Regions from separate parts of the Alishewanella sp. SMS8 genome, predicted to be linked through region 2. Evidence: predicted binding sites of a transcription regulator. Region 2 holds the regulator's gene; the other holds the start of a gene.

Region 1 (11,339 bases), on a different contig from region 2:
CAACGCGCTGAGCTTAGGGTCGCGATTCACTACCGAAAACGCCTGGCTGTGAGAGGGTGATAACCAGCTCGGCCGCTGTTTAAGCGCTTCGGTGTCGCTTGCTTCTACCATAAATTGGCCATACAACACATTGAGCAGTGCTTCAGGGGCATTATTGGGGGCAAAATGTTGTTCGTGTAATCGAAATTGCTGCTGACGGAAAAAGTTAATCTGCGACTCGGTTAAGGGTTGGCTAAACAGCAGTAGTGTCGACTGTTGTGCCGGCAAAGTACAACGTAACTCACCGGTAAGTGGCAAACTAGTTTCTAAACTTAGCCGCTCGGCTTGGCGCTGTGCGCGTTGTGTTAAATCAACTAACTGATAGCGGGCTAACAAACTTTTTGCCGTAGCGGGATAAGAAAACGGTAAAACATTATCTTGGCGGGTAATGTCCCACTGCAACTTCGCGTCAGCATAAATATGTAAAACATGGCTTAACATAAAACTGCCGAAAAACAGCATAAGTGCAGGTTTACCAATGCCTGATTGCCCTAAGCGGGTGATCTTTTTCCAGCAAAAGTTACTGATGGTCAGTTCTATGGCAAACAACATACTGCCGACTACGGCCACGATCAGCAAAAAGTTACGTAGGTTGGTGACTATTTGCTGGCGTAATAAATCAATCGTTTGATCATAAGATGCACTGCCTAGATGATACCCAAGCTGGTTATAAACGTAGGCGTCAAAGATTAATAGTACTAATCCAATACTGGCGAGCGCTGCGGCCAGGCCGCGAATATGGCGCTGATAGGGAAAAATTAACGACAATGGAAAGATGGTTAAAATAAAAAACATAAAGCAGATAAATGCGGTATGTCCTAGCCAGGTTAATACAAGATAACTCCAGCCAAGGAATGTCACAGGTAAGGGTTCTGCCCACCAGAAAGAAGCCGTAATCACTAAAGCCAGCAGCATGTTAAAAAAGCTGAACCAGTGACCCCAATTCAGCAAGCGATTGACTTTTTTTACCAGTGACAGATTTTGTTCTAACACCATGTTAAGTTTACTGACGATTTACGTTGATGGCATCCGCTAATGCCCGATTAAATGATTCAGTGACCGCAGCGCGTTGTTTGGCGGGTACTGATGTATTAATAACATGGCTGACGGCATTGCCTAAACACATTAAGCTCAGCTCGGTAGTCGCCTGCTCATTTTGCAGGGTGTCGATAAGTTGATTTACCAGCTTTTCAATTTGGCTAGTCGAATATTTTGATACAATAGGCATGGATTACTCAGATAAACAAAGCTTAAACAGATAGAATAGTAACAGAATTCAGAAAAAACAGGAAAATTTATGTCGGTAGATATGCAACATCTGGCTATTAATTACATTGCGTTGACCGATAGTGGCGAACATCAAGCGCATTATCGTGACGGTTTGATCAGCAGTAACGTCGCCGTTGCCAACTTGGTAGAAACCTTACATCTGGCCTATAACGGCAAACCAGCTAAAGGATATGCCAGTTTTAATCCAGAGAAGTCCGCACGAGTGCCACAAGCATTAGCCGATTGGCAGGCTGATCAAACAGACTTTTTGGGTTTTGCCAAAGCCACTACGGATGCATTAGTGGTGGAATTAAGCCAACATCAATTACCTGAAACAGGTTATGTGTTACTGGCACATTATCGTTATTTAGCCAGCGATTACCTTTTGGTCTGCCTGTTAGGCAGTAAAGATCACTTTGAATTGTCGGAGCAACTCGAGTTAGCAACTTCACGGCATTTAGATATTGGCCGGATGCAACTGGCCGCACGTTTAGATTTAACGGAGTATGCTGTTAATGCGGCTAAAGGCAATTACATCAGTTTTATTCGTGGACGTGCAGGGCGAAAAGTGGCCGATTTCTTTTTAGATTTTTTAGGCTGTACCGAGGGCGCAGATGCACGAGTGAATAGCCAAAAAGTGTTGGCTTCAGTTGAAGAATACCTGGGTGCGGCAGAATTTGATGCCTCTGAAAAAACCAGCGCTCGGCGTCAGGTGTTTGACTACTGTGAAGAGCGCGCCAAGAGCGGGCAAGATGTGGTACTCACTGAGTTATCGGCGGTCGTTGATCCTGAGCAAAGTAATGGTTTCTTACATTATTGTGCGGAACAACAGCTCGATGTCGCTGAACAATTTCCAGTCGAAGTGAAAGAGCTGAAAAAAATGGTCAAGTTTAATGGTGCGGGTGGCGGCTTATCGCTTAGCTTCGATGAAAAGCTACTCGGGGAGCGGATAAAGTACGATATCAAAACCGATACTTTAGTTATTACGGGCACACCACCTAACTTACGAGACCAGTTACAACGCTTTAGTCAGGGCTATTCGGCTTTTGATCAGGGCTCGGAGTAACCGGTTTACTTTGTGTTTGCTTGGCAGCGTCAGTTTGACTGGCGTTGTCAGGCTTGGCTTGCGGATCGGCTAGATCTTTTAAACTGGGCATTTTCATTTTAGCTGAATGTTTAATGAGCATGATATTGCCGATGATTACGCCAAAAGCGAGTGCGATGCCCCAAAATAACGGCCAATTCATATTTCTGCCTCACAAATGTTAGTGATAAAACGAGGATATAACTCCGGTAACATTTGCAACACTGTGGCTTGCTCGGCAATCGGATTATCCATCAAGGTTTGTTGTAATTGTTCTAGGGTTAGCGCTGCCTGACATGCACTGGCCAGCGGTTGATAGCTCAAATGCCAAGGCTCTGCCGCTACACCACCGCGAAATGCGCGATAAGGTAAAAAGAAGCCATAGTCAGCAGCATTCTGTTGTAACCACTGCGCTAAAGTGGCGAAAGGCCCATCGCCTTGATATTCGTCTGTACTTAACTGTACTTGATAATCTATTGGCACAGCCGCGGCATCATAAACATCTATTTCTGTTCCCCAGTGATGTCGACTTGCACCAGGTAGTGCCGAATAAAGCATAATCGCTTCAATACGTGCCTGCGCTGACAGTGAAGTCACATCAACCCGTTGTTGAGCATGATTAAAAACCGGACGTTGCCCCAAGCATTTTGCTTGCCAGATACGAGCTTGACGCTCGAAACTGCGCCAAGCCGATACCACGGCTAAATCAAAACCTTCATTAGCCAAGGCCGCTTTGAGTTGCAGAAATGCAGCCATGGCCTCTTGGTGAAGCCACTGCTGATTGCCGATATGTTGCATGGCTGAATTATCAAGCCCCGTTAACAGGGCACGGTTCAGTATCGCGCGGCTCATGCGGTTAAGCGTTGCTGCAAATTAATCAATAATTGCAGGTACACTTCAGTTAATTGGCTAAGATCGGCAATCGCCACACATTCATTTACTTTGTGGATAGTGGCATTGCAGGGGCCTAGTTCAATCACTTGAGCGCCAGTTGGGGCAATAAAACGGCCATCTGAGGTGCCACCTGTGGTTTCAAGCCGTGGCGTAATACCTCGTACTTTTTCAATCGCGGCCACCGTTGAGTCAACTAAATCGCCTTGCTCGGTTAAAAACGGTAAGCCATTTAACGTCCACTCTAGCTGATAATGTAGACCAAATTTGTCGAGTAGGGCATAGACTCGACTTTGCAGCTGCTCGGCATCCACTTCCGTGCTGTAGCGGAAGTTAAACATGACGTTTAATTCTCCCGGGATCACATTTGATGCACCGGTGCCACCTTGAATATTGGCGATTTGAAAACTGGTTGCTGGAAAATAAGCGTTACCGTTATCCCAAATCTCTGTTGCTAAGGCGGCCAATGCCGGTGCCGCTTTATGAATAGGATTATCAGCTAAGTGTGGGTAGGCGACATGGCCTTGAATACCTTTTACGGTTAAGTGCCCTGTTAACGAACCTCGCCGACCGTTTTTTATCACATCACCCACTTGCAGATGGCTAGAGGGTTCGCCCACTAAACACCAACGAATTTTTTCTTGGCGTGCTTCTAAAGTTTCAATCACTTTGACCGTACCATTGATAAAGGGGCCTTCTTCATCGCTGGTAATTAAGTAAGCTAAATTAAAAGCCGGTGACGGTTCTTTTGCTAAAAATTGCTCAGTCGCAACAACCATCGCAGCTAAACTGCCTTTCATATCGGCAGCACCGCGACCAAATAAGGTATCGCCAATGATGGTTGGCTGAAACGGGGGGGTGTGCCATGCATCGACAGGACCGCTCGGTACTACATCGGTGTGACCGGCAAAACAAAATAACGGTTTGCCTTGACCATGGCGTGCCCACATATTGAGCGTATCTGCAAACGGCATCATCTCAATATTAAAGCCCACTTTAGCTAAACGTGCCGCCATCAGTTGCTGACAACCTGCATCTTCAGGTGTCACTGACGCCCGTTCAATTAACGCCATGGTGAGCGCTAATGTTGGGTTGCTGGCCGGATTGGTGAGATCAGTCATAAATGAATTACCTATTTTTCAGAAGAGGCAGATAAAGCAAGATAAGCTTGCTCATCAAAGCCCAGTAACAGTTGTTCGTTATGTTGTAATACTGGCCGTTTGATTAGCGCAGGTTGTTCTAGCATTAAGGCTAAAGCACGTGTTTCGTTGATCTCCGCTTTATCGCTGTCAGCTAACTTACGCCAAGTTGTTCCACGTGTATTAAGTAAATTTTTCCAGCCTAATTCCGCGGCGAAACGCGCTAGCAGTTCAGCGTCCAAGCCATCGGTGCGATAATCGTGAAATTGATAGGCTAACGCTTGTTGCTCTAAACAACGTCGGGCTTTTTTGATGGTGTCACAGTTTTTGATGCCGTATAAGGTAATCATAGTTTTTTACTTTTTAAATTGCAGAACAAAAAGAGGATCTTGGTTGGCTAGCACTTGAGCTTGTCGGCTGAGTAACTTATCGAGTTTGCTCGGTAAAGATAAGCTCGCGACACAATACAATTCATCGAGCACTAATTGCCAATACGCTAAGTCGATTTGCAGTATCGGTGTACCTGCCTTGACTTCACGTGGTGCTCGGCACAGCCAATGTAAGCCTTTGCCGTGATCGATGCTAATAGCAAAAGGCAAATCGACGGTCAGCGTTAGCCCCGAAGTATGAGTAAAGATTAAACGACGCTCACCGGCTCTGGCTGTTGTAAAGTGGCCACTGAATGGAGCATAAAGCGTACCTTGTTGTAATTTACAGCATAAGGTCGCCGGAAAAATATCCTGCTGATACAGTAATTCAGGATGCATGCTGATCGGTAAGACCTGACCACTAAACGGGCTTTTAATAATAAAACCTTCTAGTGTGGTCCAATCTTGTTGCCAGATGATGACTGATTGCTGCACTGTTGCTCTCCAAGATCATGAAGCTTTGATGATAGCTTAAAGTTTTTGCAATATCAGCATCTTTCACTGCCTTATGTAGCCCAGCATTAAAGCGATAGCAGCGCTTTTGGCCATAAAACTGCTGCTTTTGCCGTATTTGCTCAAATTTGTAGCTTAATTAACGATTTCTACTAGCAAAAAAACAGTGGTTAAGCCATTAAACCGTTATTAACAAGCCTCATGTTGTCCACAGATTCTGTGAATAACATTGTGAATAACACGGTTTATCTTGTTTATCGTTCTGTATTTTATTGGATTTTTATTTTGGCATATTCTTTGTTTAGTCTGTCATGATCGAAAAAGTACAGAGAACGTAAAAAAAGCAGACTTTTGCTATCAATTTGGTTTAAATATCTTGTTGTTTATATTTTGTTAAATCTGAGGCGTCACTGTGTCTTTCATTAACGTTTCAATGGCATTTTTATTTTGTTTAGAACAATTAAAAGTATGCTAAAGTTATCAAACTAGGCCAGCACGGGAGTAGAGTAATTGCAGCTGATTCGTATTCTAAGCCAAGGTATTCGTTATAGTCGTACTTGGCCGACTAAACCAGAATTAAATGCTATTTTCCCTGAAAATAAAGTCATTTTCTTAACGCGTAAAGGCGTTCATTTTTTGCCGGTATTATCGGTAATTACGGCTTTAGTCCAATTCAAATTGCTTGGTGCAGAACATCTCGGTCAGATTATTGCCATGATGTTGTTTTTAGCCGCGTTACCATTGCAGGGTTTTTATTGGCTAGGCATACGAGCTGACAACAGTTTACCTCCAGCGCTGATAAATTGGGGAAGCGAAATTCGTGAGCAAATCATCAAGCATGGCCAATTACAAAGCCAGCCTGGCTCGTTAAAAAGCTATTTCGATCTGGCTAAACTACTTCAACAGGCTTATCAGCAGTTAGACAATACGGTAATGCGCCGTTGGTTTTAACAAGACGCATTCATGACAGTGGCTCAAGCTAAGCTAAATTAAATACTGACCAAACAGGGGCGTGGTCAGATGGGCGTTCAATACCCCTGAGTTCATAATCGATGCCTGACTCAATACACTTAGCCGCCAGCAACGGGGTAGCCATAACCACGTCTATGCGTAATCCACGATTATCATCAAAACCCTTCGAGCGATAATCAAACCAACTGTATTGTGCGCCAGTTTCTGGATGCAGTGCACGGAAAGTGTCGATCAAGCCCCAATCTTTCAATTGTTGTAGCCAAGCACGTTCTTCCGGCAAAAAAGAGGTCTTACCTTCACGTAACCAACGTTTGGCATTGGCTTCGCCGATGCCGATATCTAAGTCGATAGGCGAGATGTTAATATCACCTATTACGGCCACATAGTCCTTTTCGCTGTTATGCGAAGTTTCTAGGTAATGTTGCAAATCAGCGTAAAACTGAGTTTTGGCTGGGAATTTTATCGGGTGCTCGCGGTTTTCCCCCTGCGGGAAATAGCCGTTTAGCACAGTTAGGCGTTTGCCATCGGCTAAATCGAATTGTCCAATTAGCATTCGACGTTGAGCATCTTCAGCATCGCCGGGAAAACCATATTGCATTTCGCTGGCCGGTTGCTTACTCATGATGGCAACGCCATAATGTCCTTTTTGGCCAAAATGATAAACGTGATAACCCATTGCTTGAACATCAGCTAATGGGAATTCACTATCATGTACTTTGATTTCCTGTAAACCAATAATGTCAGGTTGATGTTTTTCAATTAATGCTTGAAGTTGATGCAGCCTGGCGCGAATACCATTAATATTAAAAGAAATTATTTTCATACACTATCCGAATTAAGACCTGTTAACGCTTATTGTTGATCATACCATGTAATCCAGATCAGCACGACCTGTGACAAACTCGGATCCGGAGCAATCTTTGGCAATATTATCTGGGCAAACAGCTTTTCCTTTTAACTATCAAGTCATCTACAGTCGGCGACGTTCTGTGCAATTGGCCATTAAGGCAGGGCAATTGACCATTCGAGCACCAAAAGGCACTTCAAGTCAGTTCATCTCTGCGTTATTAGCGCGCAAACAACAATGGATCTTGTTACACCTTGCTCGAACGGAAGCCGAAGCTGATAGCGCCGTGGCAGCGTTGGATCGTCATGAAATTTTAGTGTCAGGGCAATCGATACCATTTTGTTGGCAGTTAGCGGCCAAAGCCGATGTGGTAATGACGGAACGTCAGTGTAAAATATCGATCCCAACGCGGGTGAAGCCAGAACGACGTGCTTTATACCTGAATCAACAACTGCAAAAATATTTTGTGCCGCTTGCTGAACAGTATTTTCAGCAAGCGGTAGCGTCTCAAGCTCAGCTTATGGGGTGTAAGCCAAAGGCAATCCGTATTGGTAACTGGCAGCGTAAATGGGGGTTTTGCAATAGTTTGTCTGAGGTAGGGTTTAATTGGCGCTTGATGCAAGCGCCTACTTGGGTAGCAGAGTATGTTGTTGTGCACGAATTAGCACATTTAACCCACATGAATCATTCAAACGCTTTTTGGCAACGCGTAGCGAAGTTTTCTGCTGATTACAGGTTAGCGGAGCAGTGGCTAAAGCAACATCAGCGGTTGTTGTTATAAAAAAACCGACCTTTGCAGGTCGGTATCAAGATAAATTGATTAAAAGGAGAATACATCCAGGGATAACACACCTTTTAAGACCCTCTGATTATAAAAAGATTCCATTGCGGCATAATTATTTATTAGATTTTGCATTAAATCGCTATTTTAGTTTAATCTCTGCCCTCACTAGGTGAGCATACCGCGATTAATTAGTCGGTAATTAGTAATAATGAAACAGACAGGCAACTAACCATGATGAATCCCCTTCGTTTATTGCAACTGCTTAAACTTTTAGATGTAACACGCTTACAAGATAACGATGATCAGCGTCAAATGACCGATTGGTTAGCCCAATTACCGGTAACTCCCGCGCCGGTGGCCGCATTCTGTGTGTATCCTGAATTTTTAGCCGAGGCCCGTAAACATATTACGCAGTCTAATGAAACTGTGGCACTGGCGACGGTTGTTAACTTTCCAACTGGCGATCAACCCTTATCTACCGTACTAGCTGACATCGCTACAGCACGCCAAGCCAGTGCGACGGAAATTGATTGTGTTTTACCTTATCAAACCTTACTCAGCGGCAAAGAAACCGAAGTCGCTCAGTTTTTAGCTGCGGTGCGCGAAGCAAGCCAAGGTCTGTGTTTAAAAATCATTATCGAATCAGGTGAGCTATTAACCGCACAACAAATTACTAAAGCCAGTGAATTGGTTATAGATAGTGGTGCCGAGTTTATTAAAACATCAACCGGTAAAGTGCCGGTTGGCGTTACCTTGGAAGCGGCTAAAATCATCTTAACCAGTATAGCTGCCGCAGATCGCTCGGTAGGATTTAAAGCATCAGGTGGTGTCAAAACCGTTGAGCAAGCATTAGAGATAGTCAGTTTATATGAGCAAGTGACGGGTAAAACGGCGCAAAGCGAAGGGCTACGTATTGGTGCCAGTACCTTATTAACTGAGCTATGTCAGCAACTTGCCAGTTAGTTACGGCCTTTTAACCAAAGACAACGTTATAGTCATTATCAATAAGTACGAGCAAGTACTGGCTGTTATGCCATTATTTGCTTTTGCTTATAAAGACAGCATTAATTAATCGCGACAATGAGTCAGTCGTAACAGCATTTTTTGCTGATAACACGATGAATTGAATATGAAAGAGGCTGCTGAAGAAGAAATTGCTTGCGTTGCTTGCCTTTCAGGCAAGCGCCATGTTGTTCCGCTGTTCAATGCTGCGCATTGTTAAACCTGCTGAAGGTTCTCACCTTGCCCTAAGAGGGTTTTAAAGCGTTTTGATTTAAATTGAAGAAATTAGGCATAAAGAGAAATGGTGGAGGGGGAAGGATTCGAACCTTCGAAGGCAGTGCCGGCAGATTTACAGTCTGATCCCTTTGGCCACTCGGGAACCCCTCCACAAGTGCAGGCGCATATTATCAAATTCAGTTTTTAAGTAAAGCACTTTACTAAAGTTTTTTGACTGTTTGCCGATAAAGCAAACAGTTAGGCTAAAAAGTGTAGATAATGCAAGCAATCATTAACGAATGGCAACTGGGTACAACGCTTAACCAAGCACTGCAACAACAGCATCGTGCTGATTTTGCGTTGTGGTTAGCGGTGTTGTCTCCGGCGGTACAAGAAATGGCGGCTTTTTATACGCCATTACCTAAAAGCGCTGAGGTTAACGCAACGCTCTATCAGCAATTATCTGTGCGTCAACGCCGCAGTTTTGCATGGCAAGAAACTGATGCGGCTGTGTTAGCGCAACTTAATCGATCTGCGCAAACGAGTTTACGCCAATTGAAATTACAAAGCGCTTTAACCCCTGAGCCTTGGGTTAGAAAAGATGATGCCAAAAAATTAGATGGTCGCTTGATGAGTAATTTAGATCAGCATGCTATACGTCGTCTAAGTGGCAAGGAACCACCGCTCCAAGAAGGGGACGAAACCGTGTTATATGAAATGCTGCAAGAACTGAATGCTAACCCTTTACCGCTTTAGTGCTTCTTGATCTTATGCTTGACCGCTTATTAGATGAGTTTGACAATGTTTCACTTTTATCAATGAACCACACGGGCAAAGCTCATTACGTTTTAACTTATGGCTTGGTGTGGCTGACAGTTTGCCACTGTGGTAATACCATTTATCAATAAATTCAAAAAATGACTGTTCTGTGATCACTTCAACGGTGTTATCGATAATAAAGTAGGCTTTGAAACTTACTTCACCTTTATGCATATTCTGGTTGCTCTCGCTGATCGCTAACTTAAAAAAATGCACACTATCAGCAAACTGTTGAATTTCTTCTATCAATTCAGCTGAAAGTTGTGTTGGATGCGTAGTCTGGTAAACATAGTCAATCTGACCAAGACAATAGGCCGTGTAACGTGAACGCATTAGGGCTTCACAATTTGGTGCTAATTCACCTTCTAATACATAAGGGGCACAGCATTCAATAAACGGTTTTTTTGAACAGCAATAACACAGCATCGTTATCTCCACATTAATGCGTGCTAGTTTACCCCTAAGCCAGCTCAGGGTGTTTCACTTTATTGATGATTTATCGTTTTTTGTTAAGTATTGTGATGCATAGCTTAGATAAAGTATGTCACTTGTCACTTGTCACTTGTCACTGATATAGAGTTTTAATGTTGTTTCACCATTGCCTGTGTTAAGGGATACAACGCAGTTTGCTGCTTCTCTGCTAATTGCGCTAATTGCGTTGCTTCCTCATCAGTTAATTCACCACCATGCAACACAACTTTACAGCTAGCACTGTTTATCGCGCGTTGTACTGTTTTCGCTAAATCCTTAACCTGGTGCGGATGAATCATTAAGATTTTTTCTAGAGGGATCTGGCAGCTTGCCCAAAAATTTTTATTAGGTTTCACTTTCGGTGCAATTAATACAATCCAGCCGTCCACATCGCGGTGTTGCTGTAACAATTTTAAGAGTTGGAGTTCAGTGTTATTGCGCTGCAATAAGGTGAGTGGCGGTATTGTTCCAGTATGACTCGTGTTTAACGTTTTGCTGGCACGAGATAGGGTATCGGAATGTAAAAGTTTGGTGGTAGTAAGCATGTAAACCTCTAACTGGTTATTTATACAGTGTATGGTTATACAGTAGTTTTTGTTCAAATAAAAAGCAAGTGTTTTGTGTTTGTTTTTTTAGTCATATCGCTGTCATACAACCTGCATATTCTTTTCATTGTTGTTAATTTTGGATTTGATGTATGGCAACTTCAGAACAGTCTTGTATTGAGCTAAAAAGTATTTTGCAGGCCCGAGCGCTACAACCGCTATTTCAACCTATAGTTGCTTTAAATTCGGCGCAGATCTTCGGTTATGAGGCGTTAATTCGTGGCCCATCGAACAGCCCGCTGCATTCGCCCTTGCAACTTTTTAAAACTGCGCTTTCTTGTAATGCCTTAGCCGAGTTAGAACTGCTGTGTCGAGAGTTG
Region 2 (11,339 bases):
TAACCACCCATCGCTTCAAAAATACGCGCGCCACGTAGTAAACGTTCGCGAGTCAAACTTAATTCAGCATCTAAGGTGATTTGTAAGGTGTCGGCTTCTGCACCATCAACTAATAAGTTTAAACCACGATGTAAAAACGGATCGGATTCTTCTAGTGCTGCCGATTCCAATGACAAAAAGCCATTAGCGCGCGCTGAATTTCCCCACTCAACAATCCGGTTCATGGTTTGTTGTACAGGTAGCGCCCGGGGTAAAAAAGCCCATGGCAGCATAGATAAGCCCAAGCGAAATTGTTGAAATGGGGTTTGCAACATTACTGCACCCAGCGTGCCACCAAATACAATAATAAACGCCGGTAAATGCATTAAGGTACTGAGTGTACCGCCTTCTAAAACAAAGCCGCCAGCAACCGCTACTACCGCCAGTATAAAGCCAATAAACGCCAACTTATCCATGCTTTAGTTCCGTCAATATTCTTGCAGCCACATCAGCTAAAGGCACTTCCGCATCCATTAATCCTGCTGCTGCAATCGCTTGCGGCATCCCATAGACAACACAACTGGCTTCATCTTGCGCCCAAATGGTTGCGCCCTGCTGTTTCAGCATACGTGCACCTTCGCGACCATCAGACCCCATACCGGTTAATACAATCGCCAGCACTTTTTGCTGAAACACCCTTGCGGCAGTAGCAAAGGTGACATCCACACTGGGTTTAAAATTAATTCGCGGGGAATCATCATCTTTGATTTTTAAACGCGCTTGGCTTTCATTGCCATCCACCAACATTTGTTTGCCGCCGGGCGCTAAATAAGCCACACCTGGGCGCAACAGTTCATTGTCTTCGGCTTCTTTAATTTCAATTTTGGCCAACGAGTTTAATCGCTGCGCAAAAGCGCCGGTAAAAGCCGCAGGCATATGCTGAATTAGGATAATCGGTAACGGGAAGTTAGCGGGTAACGCCGTTAAAATACGTTGTAAAGCAACGGGACCACCGGTAGAGGTACCAATGGCAACCAGTTTATATTCTTTACCACTGCTTTGGGTCACGGCAGAGCTGCGTGGGGTTAACGTAGGCCGTGGCATGGCACTGCGAGCCCCGAGGCTGCGACTGGCATCAGCTAATGGCCGCGTTGTTACATCGGCGGTGCGCGTCGTTGGCATAGCAGTTTTTGCTAACGGAGAGTGTGCGAATGTACTGCGACCTAGGGGGCGACGTCTTGCAACCGCTTTAACGCGATCGCGTAACACATCGATAGCTTCTTGCTTATCGCGGGCAATATCTTCAAATTTTTTCGGTAAGAAATCGACAGCCCCTGCTTCTAGCGCGTCTAAGGTCGCTTTCGCGCCTTCATGTGTTAGCGAAGAAAACATTAAAATAGGGATACGCTGAGTTTTCAGTATTTCGCGAACCGCAGAGATACCGTCTAATACGGGCATCTCGATATCCATGGTGATCACATCCGGTTTTAACGCTAATGCTTTCGCTATGGCTTCCTGCCCATTATTGGCAGTATCAATCACCTCTAACTCGGCATCAGCCGATAACATTTCGGTTAAGCGGCGGCGGAAAAAACTTGAGTCATCAACGATTAATACCCTAATAGTCATGCAATACTCACTTAACCACGTAGCGTTTTAAAGCGCTCGAATTTTATTTTTGACTTTTTAGCATAATGCTTAAGCAGGTTTGGCACGTCTAAAATCAAGGCGATACCACCATCAGAAGTTATGGTAGCACCAGCCATGCCAGGTGTACCTTGTAATAAAGCATCAAGCGCTTTGATCACCACTTCTTCTTGGCCAATCAGTTGATCAACCACAAAACCTACCTGCTGCTGGCCGATTTGCACGATCACAACATGACCTTGTTCGCGGCGCAGCTTTTTATCAGAGCCTTTGACCAACCAATGTTCGAGGTAAAACAAGGGTATGGCTCTGTTGCGCACCACGATGGTTAACTGGCCATCAACAATATTAGTTTTTGCTAGATCTAGATGAAAGATTTCATTGACACCGGCTAAAGGTAAAGCGAAGGTTTGTTTACCTACTACCACCATTAAGGTTGGCAAAATAGCTAAGGTTAACGGCACCTTGATTTCTAGCGTAGTGCCTTCACCCAATTTCGAACTAATATGCACGGTACCGTTCAGTTGAGTGATCTTGGTTTTCACCACATCCATGCCGACACCGCGACCAGATATATCTGAAATCTGCTCTTTAGTTGAAAAGCCAGGTGCAAAAATCAAATTAAAGGCATCGGTATCCGACATTCTGGCGGCCGCATCGGTATCAATAACACCGCGTTTAATGGCTATACCTTTGAGTTTTTCTGGATCCATACCGGCACCATCATCTTGAATGGTCAACAGAATATGGTCACCAGCTTGGGTAGCCGCTAATTTCACAATACCGGTCCGTGCCTTACCTGCAGCTGCACGGACATCAGGCATTTCAATGCCGTGGTCAACAGAGTTGCGCACCAAATGCACTAACGGATCGGCTAAGGCTTCCACTAAGTTTTTATCTAAATCGGTTTCTTCACCTTCAAGAATTAGATCGATATCTTTTTTCAAAGAACGTGCTAAATCACGCACCACACGAGGGAAACGACCAAATACCTTCTTAATGGGCTGCATGCGCGTTTTCATCACCGCGCCTTGAATATCCGCAGTGACCACGTCAAGGTTGGCAATCGCCTTAGTCATTTCTTCGTTTTGCGTTGAGCTGGATAAGCTTACCAAACGATTGCGCACCAACACTAACTCACCAACCATATTCATGATTTGATCTAGGCGTTTAGTATCGACTCGTACCGTTGTTTCAGCGGCAGCGGCAGCTACAGCCGGCGGTGCGCCTTTATCCGCTGGCGTTGCCACAACTGGTGCAGCTGTTGCGGCAGGCGTTTGCGGTGTTGTTACCGGTGCAGGTGGAACTGGACGCTCCGTAGCTTTAGCCGCCGGGGGTGTCACTGGCGCTTTGCCTTTGCCATGCAATTGATCTAATAAGGCTTCAAACTCGTCGTCAGTAATTTCGTCATCTTTTGGCGCAGCAGCTTTTGGCTTGACGGGTTCAGCTTCTGCAGGAACTTTAGCTGGAGTGTCGCTGTTAAAACTGCCTTTACCATGTAACTGGTCTAACAGGTTTTCAAATTCGTCATCGGTAATGTCATCAGACATATCAGCGCCAAGATCAGCACTCGTTGTCGCAGTAGGCGCACTATCACGACCGGGGGCACCGCTGCCATGCAGCTCATCAAGCATACGCTCGAATTCTGCTTCAGAAATACTGTCGATATCACCCGCATCTTCAATTTCTGCAGCCGCTTGAGCCGTTGCGGCTGGCGGCGCTGGCACTACTGGCGCTTCAGCGACCGGATCTGCAGCGGCAGGTTCACTGTAGTGATGGAGTGCCGCTAGTAAATCAGCCGCCGCTGGCGTTAACGGTTGCCGAGCTTTGACTTCGGTAAACATGCTGTTGACCGAATCGAGCGCTTGCAAGATCACGTCCATTAATTCTGGCGTAACCGAGCGTTTGCCTGTTCGTAAAATATCAAATACGTTTTCCGCGCCATGGCAAACGTCAACTAATTCGGTTAGCGATAAAAACCCCGCCCCACCCTTCACCGTGTGAAAACCACGGAAAATGGCATTAAGTAGCGGCGCGTCATCTGGGTTATTCTCTAACTCAACTAACTGTTCTTGCAGCAACTCCAAAATTTCACCGGCTTCTACCAGAAAATCCTGAAGAATATCTTCGTCCATATCAAAGCTCATCTGCAGACACCTCAGTTAAAACCCTAAGCTAGACAGTAAGTCGTCGACATCGTCCTGACCATTTACTACATCTGCACGCTCAGCGGCATCAATAATCGGGCCTTCGGCAGCAACCAACGTTTTAGTTTTACTTTTTGCGGGTTGTTGTTCCAGAAATTGCGAACTGGATTTACCAAAAGCAGTAACAAGACCGATAAGGCTTTCTTCGACTTCTCGTACTAGTTCAATCACACGGCGAAGAATCTGCCCAGTAAGATCTTGAAAATCTTGCGCCATCAAAACGTCAGTTAACAAGCTGTTTAGACGTAATGATTCGCTCGAAGTTTTTTGTAAAAAACCATCAATATTATGACAAAGCGCTTTAAATTCAGCTAAGGGCAAATCGCGCTGCATCAACTTTTGCCATTGCGGCATTAATTGCCCAAGTTGTTTAGTGATCTCATCCGCAATCGGTAAACAAGATTCTACGGCATCCATGGTACGGTTAGCGGCTTGCTCTGTCATATCAATAACATGGTTTAAGCGCTTTTTCGCATCAGGAATATCTTCTTGCAATATATTGCTAAGAGCAGGATCAATTCGGAAGTTTTTTAAGGAATCGTGCAGTTGTCGGGTAATTTTACCGACCTCAGCAAATAGCTCAGACGAGCCAGGCGTACCTAGCTGTTGCACCAGTTGATTAGCAACTTCTTGCTCACCAATCTCCAGTAGCTGAACGAGTTCTTTTGCTTGTTCAAGCGTAATTAATGGGACCTTAGTCACAGGCATGGCTTTACTCCTTGGCAAGAAACGGTTTAACCGATCCGCTCAAATACTTTCGCCAGCTTTTCCTGTAAGGTTGCAGCAGTAAAAGGTTTGACGATGTAACCATTAACGCCAGCTTGAGCTGCCGCGATGATTTGTTCTTTTTTAGCTTCAGCCGTTACCATCATCACCGGAATGTGCTTCAGCTTAGCATCGGCTCGAATTGCTCTTAGCAAATCGATACCTTGCATACCCGGCATATTCCAATCTGTGACCACGAAGTCAAAATCTCCGCCTTGTAACATTGGTAAAGCCGTGCTGCCATCATCTGCTTCTGAAATATTTGTAAAGCCTAGATCGCGCAACAGATTTTTGATGATGCGTCTCATAGTAGAAAAGTCATCTACCACAAGGATTTTCATATTTTTATTCAAAGTCCCCTCCGAAGAGAAAGTCATCCAGATAATATGGATGCATTACAACCAAGCCTGCATTCGGCCTTTTAAACGCACCAATGCCTGACTATGAATCTGACTGATACGAGACTCGCTAACATCCAGCACCGCCCCGATCTCTTTTAAGTTTAGTTCTTCATTATAATAAAGCGACAGCACTAACGCTTCTCGCTCTGGTAAACTGCTGATGGTTTTGGCAAGTGCATCGTTAAAGGCGCTGTTAGCTTGATGCTGATATAACTGATCGGTATCGCTATCATCAGCAGTCACCAACACGTCTTCAGAAATACCAAGGTCTTCAATACCAATAATTCGACCCGAGCTAACATCACTAATCATATGATGATATTCATCTAATGATATAGCAAGTTTTTCTGCAACTTCATAATCTTTAACGTCACGGCCCAACTCAGCTTCTAGTTCGGCGATGGTATCGGCAATTAAACGCGAATTACGATGCACTGAACGCGGTGTCCAATCGCCGCGACGAATTTCGTCTAGCATGGCGCCGCGAATACGAATGCCTGCAAAGGTTTCAAAACTCGCGCCTTTGCTACCATCGAAATTTTTCGCAGCTTCAATTAAACCGATCATCCCAGATTGAATTAAGTCATCGACTTGCACACTGGCCGGCAAACGGGCCAATAAGTGATAGGCAATACGTTTGACCAGCGGAGCTTGTCGCTCCACTAACTGTTGCATGTGGTCTACGCCACCATAAGCGGCAAGCTTACTGTTCACAGAACCCCCTAATCAGACTGTGGCTGTACTAACTGCTCCAGAAAAAACTCCAGATGCCCAGATGCACTGCCTGGCAACGGCCATTTCACGGCTTTAAGCGCTAAGGTTTTAATTGCCATACTCGCCGGTGTTGTTGGGAAGGCTTCAATAAAAGCTTTCTGTTTGCGCGCAGCTTTGCGCACGTTTTCATCCTGTGGCACGGTGGCCACTAGTTCTAAACTGACATCAAGAAATCGATCAGTGACACGAGTCAGTTTAGCAAATAATTCTTGGCCTTCTTTTAGGCTGCGCACCATATTCGCTACAATTTTAAATTTATCGACGCCATGGTCGCGACTTAAAATCTTCATTAAAGCATAAGCATCGGTAATGGAAGAGGGTTCATCACATACGACCATTAAGACATCTTGCGAGGCACGAGAGAAACTAAGCACCATATCGGAGATACCCGCGGCGGTATCAACTAGTAACACATCAATAGGTGTGTGTAATTCACTGAAGGCACGAATTAAACTAGCATGTTCTACCGGAGAAAGCTCCGTCATATTTTGACTACCGGAGGTGGCAGGCACAATTTTAATACCGTAAGGCCCCTCTACTAAAATATCGTCTAAAGTAGCCGATCCAGCAAGGACATGGGATAAATTTTTATCGACGCGCAAGCCCAACATCACGTCGCAATTGGCTAAACCGAGATCGGCATCAAGTACTAAAACCTTTTTCCCCAGCTGGGCCAGCGCCATAGCCAGATTTAATGTAACGTTGGTTTTACCCACGCCACCTTTACCGCCGGTTATAGAAATCACTTTTACCATCTGTTTCTTCATTTTTCTAAGGCCACTGGCTTGATCATCGGCTAATACATCTTTAGGCATAGGCAGCTGCTACCTGCGTTGTGTCGTCTTGATACCATTGATGGCGGTTATCACTGTGTTGTTGACGTAACTGCTCCGCTTCTTTTACTAAATCGGCCGCGTCAGCAATCCGAATATCTTCTGGCACACGTTGGCCATGTGTTAGGTAACTGACTGGCAAGGCATTTTGTAATGCCACATTGATCACTTCACCTAAACTTAAACATTCATCCAATTTGGTGAAAATACAACCTGATAAGCCAATGCGTTTAAATTGTTGCACACTTTCTTGCATCACGCGCGCCTGAGCTGTGGCTGACAATACCAGATAACTTTTTATTTTAACACGAGAATTATGGACCAATGACGCAAGTTTCTCGGCTAAACGCACATCGCGTTGACTCATGCCGGCAGTATCAATTAAGACCAGTTTACGCTGTTGTAGCTGATTCAACAATATCGCCAGCTCTTCGCTATCTTTCGCCTGTTTAACGGGACAACCGATAATGCGGCCAAATGTCGCCAGTTGTTCAAAAGCACCGATCCGAAAACAATCTGTGGTAATTAAAGCCACTTGATCAACACCGTGTCGTTTGGCAAAACCCGCGGCAAGTTTGGCTACGGTGGTGGTTTTCCCTACTCCTGTTGGGCCAACTAAGGCAATAACCCCACCTCGACGCAAAATATCATCGTTAGTGGTATTTAACTGCCCTGAGAGTAATTCTAGCGCAGTATCCCATGCAGCAGCGGCATTTAAATCATCGGGCATGAAACAGGCTAACTGATCAGCGATTTGCTCAGACAAGCCCATTTGTTGCAGATTTTCAATCACAAGTGCCCGCACGGGCTCGCGCCGAGCTAAATCTTGCCACATTAAACCCGAGACTTGATGCTGCAGTAATTGGCGCATCGACAGCATCTCAGTTTGCATTTGGGCGAACTGTTGCTGCATTAATTGTGCTTGGGCTTGCTGGGCTTGACTAATTTCTTGCCATTGTGCTGACTGAGCTTGAGTATTGCCAGAATTTTGACGTTCAAATTGTGGGGCTTTTTGTAACGCGGGCTCAGCAACCTTTTGCTTGGTTAGTGCCGCTGCGGGGGCTTGCGGCTCCCGACCTTGTTGCTTAATCATTTGTCTGGCGAGTAAGGCGCGTAATGAATCTGCTGGATCCGCTTCTGGCTCGTCATCAACACTGACACTAAAGCGAGGCTCGGCGCGTGCACTGGCAATTGCTACCGTTTCTGCAGTATTAGAAGCCTGTGATGGCGTGGCTTGGCGAGGTGTTGCTGCTGGGGCTTCTGCATCAATCGCCGCAACAATTTCAACACCACCAGCGACTTTTTTATTAGATAAAATAATTGCATCGGCGCCGAGGAACTCTTTGACTTCTGCCAGGGCGCTGCGCATATCTTTGGCAACAAAGCGTTTAATTTTCATGAGTTACTCCTAATTCTGCTGACCGATTACACTAACGATTCGAATTTGTTTGTCATCGGGGATCTCTTGATATGACAACACTCGTAGTCCTGGGATAGTGTATTTCACGAATCGTGCCATGACTGAGCGTAAAATTCCTGACGTCAGCATAATGGCACTTTCACCGGTCAACTCTTGGTTTTGATGCGCTTCTTGTAATGACTGCTGAATGCGATCGGCTAACCCGGGTTCAATACCTGCGCCATCGTTACCCGCAGCCTGCATGGATTGATGCAACATTTGTTCAAGCTCAGGCGCAAAAGTAATCACCGGGATCTCAGGTTTACTGCCCACCACCTCTTGCACAATAAGCCGACGTAAAGCAATACGACAAGCCGCAGTTAACACATCAACATCCTGACTTTTCGCGCCATATTCCACCAAAGTTTGTACAATTGTGCGCATATCACGAATTGGCACACCCTCGTGTAATAAGTTTTGCAGCACTTTTACTACGGTTGTCAGTGGCAGTGTTTCAGGGACTAAGCCTTCCACTAGCTTAGGTGAGTGCTTGGCCAGCATATCTAACAAATTTTGAACTTCCTCATGGCCTAATAAACTGGCGGCATGATTCGTTAAAATTTGGCTAAGATGCGTGGCAACAACGGTGGCCGCATCGACCACGGTATAACCTAGTGTTTGAGCATGTTCACGCTGATCTTTACTGATCCACACCGCATCCAAGCCAAATGCCGGATCTTTGGTGGCAATACCTTTTACCGTACCAAACACTTGGCCAGGGTTAATGGCTAACTCATTATCGTGGCGTAATTCCCCCTCACCATTGGTTACGCCCATCAGGGCCACCCGGTAGCTGTTCGGCTCTAAATCAAGGTTGTCGCGAATATGGACTGGCGGTACCAAAAAGCCCAACTCTTGTGATAACTTTTTACGTACGCCTTTAATCCGATTTAACAACTCGCCGCCCTGGGCTTTATCCACAAGCGGGATCAAACGATAACCCACTTCTAAACCAATGGTATCAACGCCATGCACATCGTCCCAACCGATCTCTTTCACAGTTTGTGATTCAGGCTTAGGTTGGCCAGCCGTAGCTGTGCGCGGTTGCAAGGCTGTCGCTTTTTCGTTGGCCAGTTTTTTGATATACCAAGCTACGCCGCCCAATAACGCTGCTAGGGATAAGAATGAAAAGTGTGGCATGCCGGGCACAACGCCCATTAATGTCATCACGCCAGCGGCGACAAACAACACATGGGTGTTATCACCCAACTGACTGGTCATTTGCTTGCCCAGATCGCCTTCTTTGTTTTGGCGGGTGACGATAATGGCAGTACCAATCGATAATAATAAACCCGGGATCTGCGCAACCAAGCCATCACCAATGGTCAGCAAAGTATAAATTTCCATCGCATCGCCAAAACTCAGATCGTGCTGCATCATGCCGATAAACAAGCCACCAATCAGGTTGATCACCAAAATAACGATACCGGCGATAGCATCGCCTTTTACGAATTTACTGGCACCGTCCATCGAGCCATAAAAGTCGGCTTCGTTAGTCACATCTTCGCGGCGTGCCTTGGCCTCTTCTTGGGTAATTAAACCGGCATTTAAATCGGCATCAATAGCCATTTGCTTACCAGGCATCGCATCTAAGGTAAAACGTGCAGACACTTCTGCGATACGACCGGCACCTTTAGTCACCACCACAAAGTTGATGATAATTAGGATCAGGAAGACCACGATACCCACGGCATAGTTACCACCGATCACGACCGAGCCGAAGGCTTCAATGACTTTACCGGCCGCATCGCCGCCATTATGACCTTCCAGCAACACGACACGGGTACTGGCCACATTAAGTGCCAAACGTAGGATGGTCGCAATCAAGATCACACTGGGAAAAATACCGAAATCTAACGGCCGTTTGGTATAGATGGTGACCAGCAACACCACCAGCGCCAGCGCGATATTAAAAGAGAATAAGACATCCAGCATAAAAGGTGGCAACGGTAATACCACCATAGCCAATGCCGCCAAAATTAAGACTGGCGTACCGACACCCTTAAGGTGTTGAAGTTGGGATCGATCAAATTTACTGTAAAGCTGGCTCAACTGCATGGATAACCTGACAATTTAATGACGGAACAACAGGCTAAAGCAATAAACGTTCCAGTATCAGGTGAGGTTATTGAAAAGCAGCTAAATGAGCGATAAAACCGTGCCGACACTTTATCGGCACGCGGCGCTCATTCGTGGCTAGTGTTTAAATTCATCAGGGATGGGTAGCTCTTTCGCGAGATTTTTCGGCCGACTGCCCTTGCCTTTACGATACAGGCGTAATTGGAAAACATAAGCGAGCACTTGCGCCACGGCCGCGAATAATTGTTCGGGGATCGGATGATCAAGTTTAGTCGTGTAATAAATCGAACGGGCTAGCGCCGGTGATTCAATCACCGGGATTTTATGGCCATTGGCAATTTTTCGAATATGCATGGCGATATCATCGACGCCCTTGGCCACCACCACCGGTGCGCGGAACTTGCCTTGATCATACTTTAACGCCACCGCATAATGCGTTGGGTTCGTGACGATCACATCCGCTGTGGGGACTTGCTGCATCATCCGTTTCATTGACATCTGCATTTGCGTGCGACGTATCCGCGCCTTGATCTCTGGGCTACCCTCCGAGTTTTTATGCTCGTCTTTAATTTCTTGTAGCGACATTTTTAACTGCCGCACATGATTCCACTTTTGATAAGGGGCATCGACGATAGCAATTAACGAAGTACTAGCACAAAGCCCTAAAAACAACCATCCTAAGAAATATAACGCTGATTCAATATTATTCGGTTCGCTCATTAACGACAGCGCCATGATATCCATAAAAAACAGCTTTAACAGAAAAAAGGCCACACCCACCACTACTGCCACTTTTAAAAAGCTTTTACCCAGCTCGACCAAAGCTTGTAGACCGAACATGCGCACTAAACCTTTCATCGGGTCCATTTTACTGGCTTTAGGGCCTGCGGCTTGCCAGCTAAAGTTAAAGCCACCTAAGAGGGTATTACCTAAAAATGCGGCAATAAGGATCAGAGAAAATATGCCGATTAAGGGCATAATAAGCTCGCCACCCGCATCCCCCCAGGCAGTGAACATGGAATTTGTCTCAAAAATATCTTTTTCATCCAACCGTAACATGCGCTGACCAATCGTCAGCACGGCCATGGCTAACATCTTGCCAAACACCAATAAAGCTGCGGCGCTGCCAATAAGCACAAAAGCCGTGCCAAGGTCTTTTGAGCGGGCTATCTGGCCCTTTTCTGCTGCGTCTTGC

Evidence for each region. The regulator FliA, encoded in region 2, starts transcription of late flagellar genes. The targets are predictions, from matches to a motif close to CTAAAGNTNNNNNNNNNNNNGCCGATA.
Region 1: a site for FliA is predicted at 9,346-9,372, ahead of ORJ01_RS00025 (VC2046/SO_2500 family protein). Genes of this name have one in related genera too.

Annotation. Positions count from the first base shown of each region.
Region 1 is NZ_JAPJEA010000001.1:2,599-13,937, reverse strand. Features, by position in the region: gene ORJ01_RS00090 (DUF3413 domain-containing protein) at 1-1,035, opposite strand, end outside; gene ORJ01_RS00085 (DUF1414 domain-containing protein) at 1,043-1,267, opposite strand; gene yejK (nucleoid-associated protein YejK) at 1,337-2,374, shown strand; gene ORJ01_RS00075 (DUF2897 family protein) at 2,334-2,555, opposite strand; gene ORJ01_RS00070 (M15 family metallopeptidase) at 2,552-3,244, opposite strand; gene dapE (succinyl-diaminopimelate desuccinylase) at 3,241-4,404, opposite strand; gene ORJ01_RS00060 (ArsC family reductase) at 4,416-4,772, opposite strand; gene ORJ01_RS00055 (PTS glucose transporter subunit IIA) at 4,779-5,285, opposite strand; gene yfbV (terminus macrodomain insulation protein YfbV) at 5,814-6,254, shown strand; gene xthA (exodeoxyribonuclease III) at 6,283-7,098, opposite strand; gene ORJ01_RS00040 (M48 family metallopeptidase) at 7,196-7,903, shown strand; gene deoC (deoxyribose-phosphate aldolase) at 8,138-8,869, shown strand; tRNA gene ORJ01_RS00030 (tRNA-Tyr) at 9,211-9,295, opposite strand; gene ORJ01_RS00025 (VC2046/SO_2500 family protein) at 9,404-9,880, shown strand; gene ORJ01_RS00020 (YchJ family protein) at 9,893-10,369, opposite strand; gene ORJ01_RS00015 (SulA-like leucine-rich domain-containing protein) at 10,525-10,959, opposite strand; gene ORJ01_RS00010 (bifunctional diguanylate cyclase/phosphodiesterase) at 11,112-11,339, shown strand, end outside.
Region 2 is NZ_JAPJEA010000003.1:142,000-153,338, reverse strand. Features, by position in the region: gene ORJ01_RS11145 (flagellar motor protein) at 1-455, opposite strand, end outside; gene ORJ01_RS11140 (chemotaxis response regulator protein-glutamate methylesterase) at 448-1,608, opposite strand; gene ORJ01_RS11135 (chemotaxis protein CheA) at 1,620-3,773, opposite strand; gene ORJ01_RS11130 (protein phosphatase CheZ) at 3,789-4,541, opposite strand; gene cheY (chemotaxis response regulator CheY) at 4,568-4,951, opposite strand; gene ORJ01_RS11120 (RNA polymerase sigma factor FliA) at 4,994-5,713, opposite strand; gene ORJ01_RS11115 (MinD/ParA family protein) at 5,722-6,588, opposite strand; gene flhF (flagellar biosynthesis protein FlhF) at 6,581-8,005, opposite strand; gene flhA (flagellar biosynthesis protein FlhA) at 8,015-10,123, opposite strand; gene flhB (flagellar biosynthesis protein FlhB) at 10,262-11,339, opposite strand, start outside.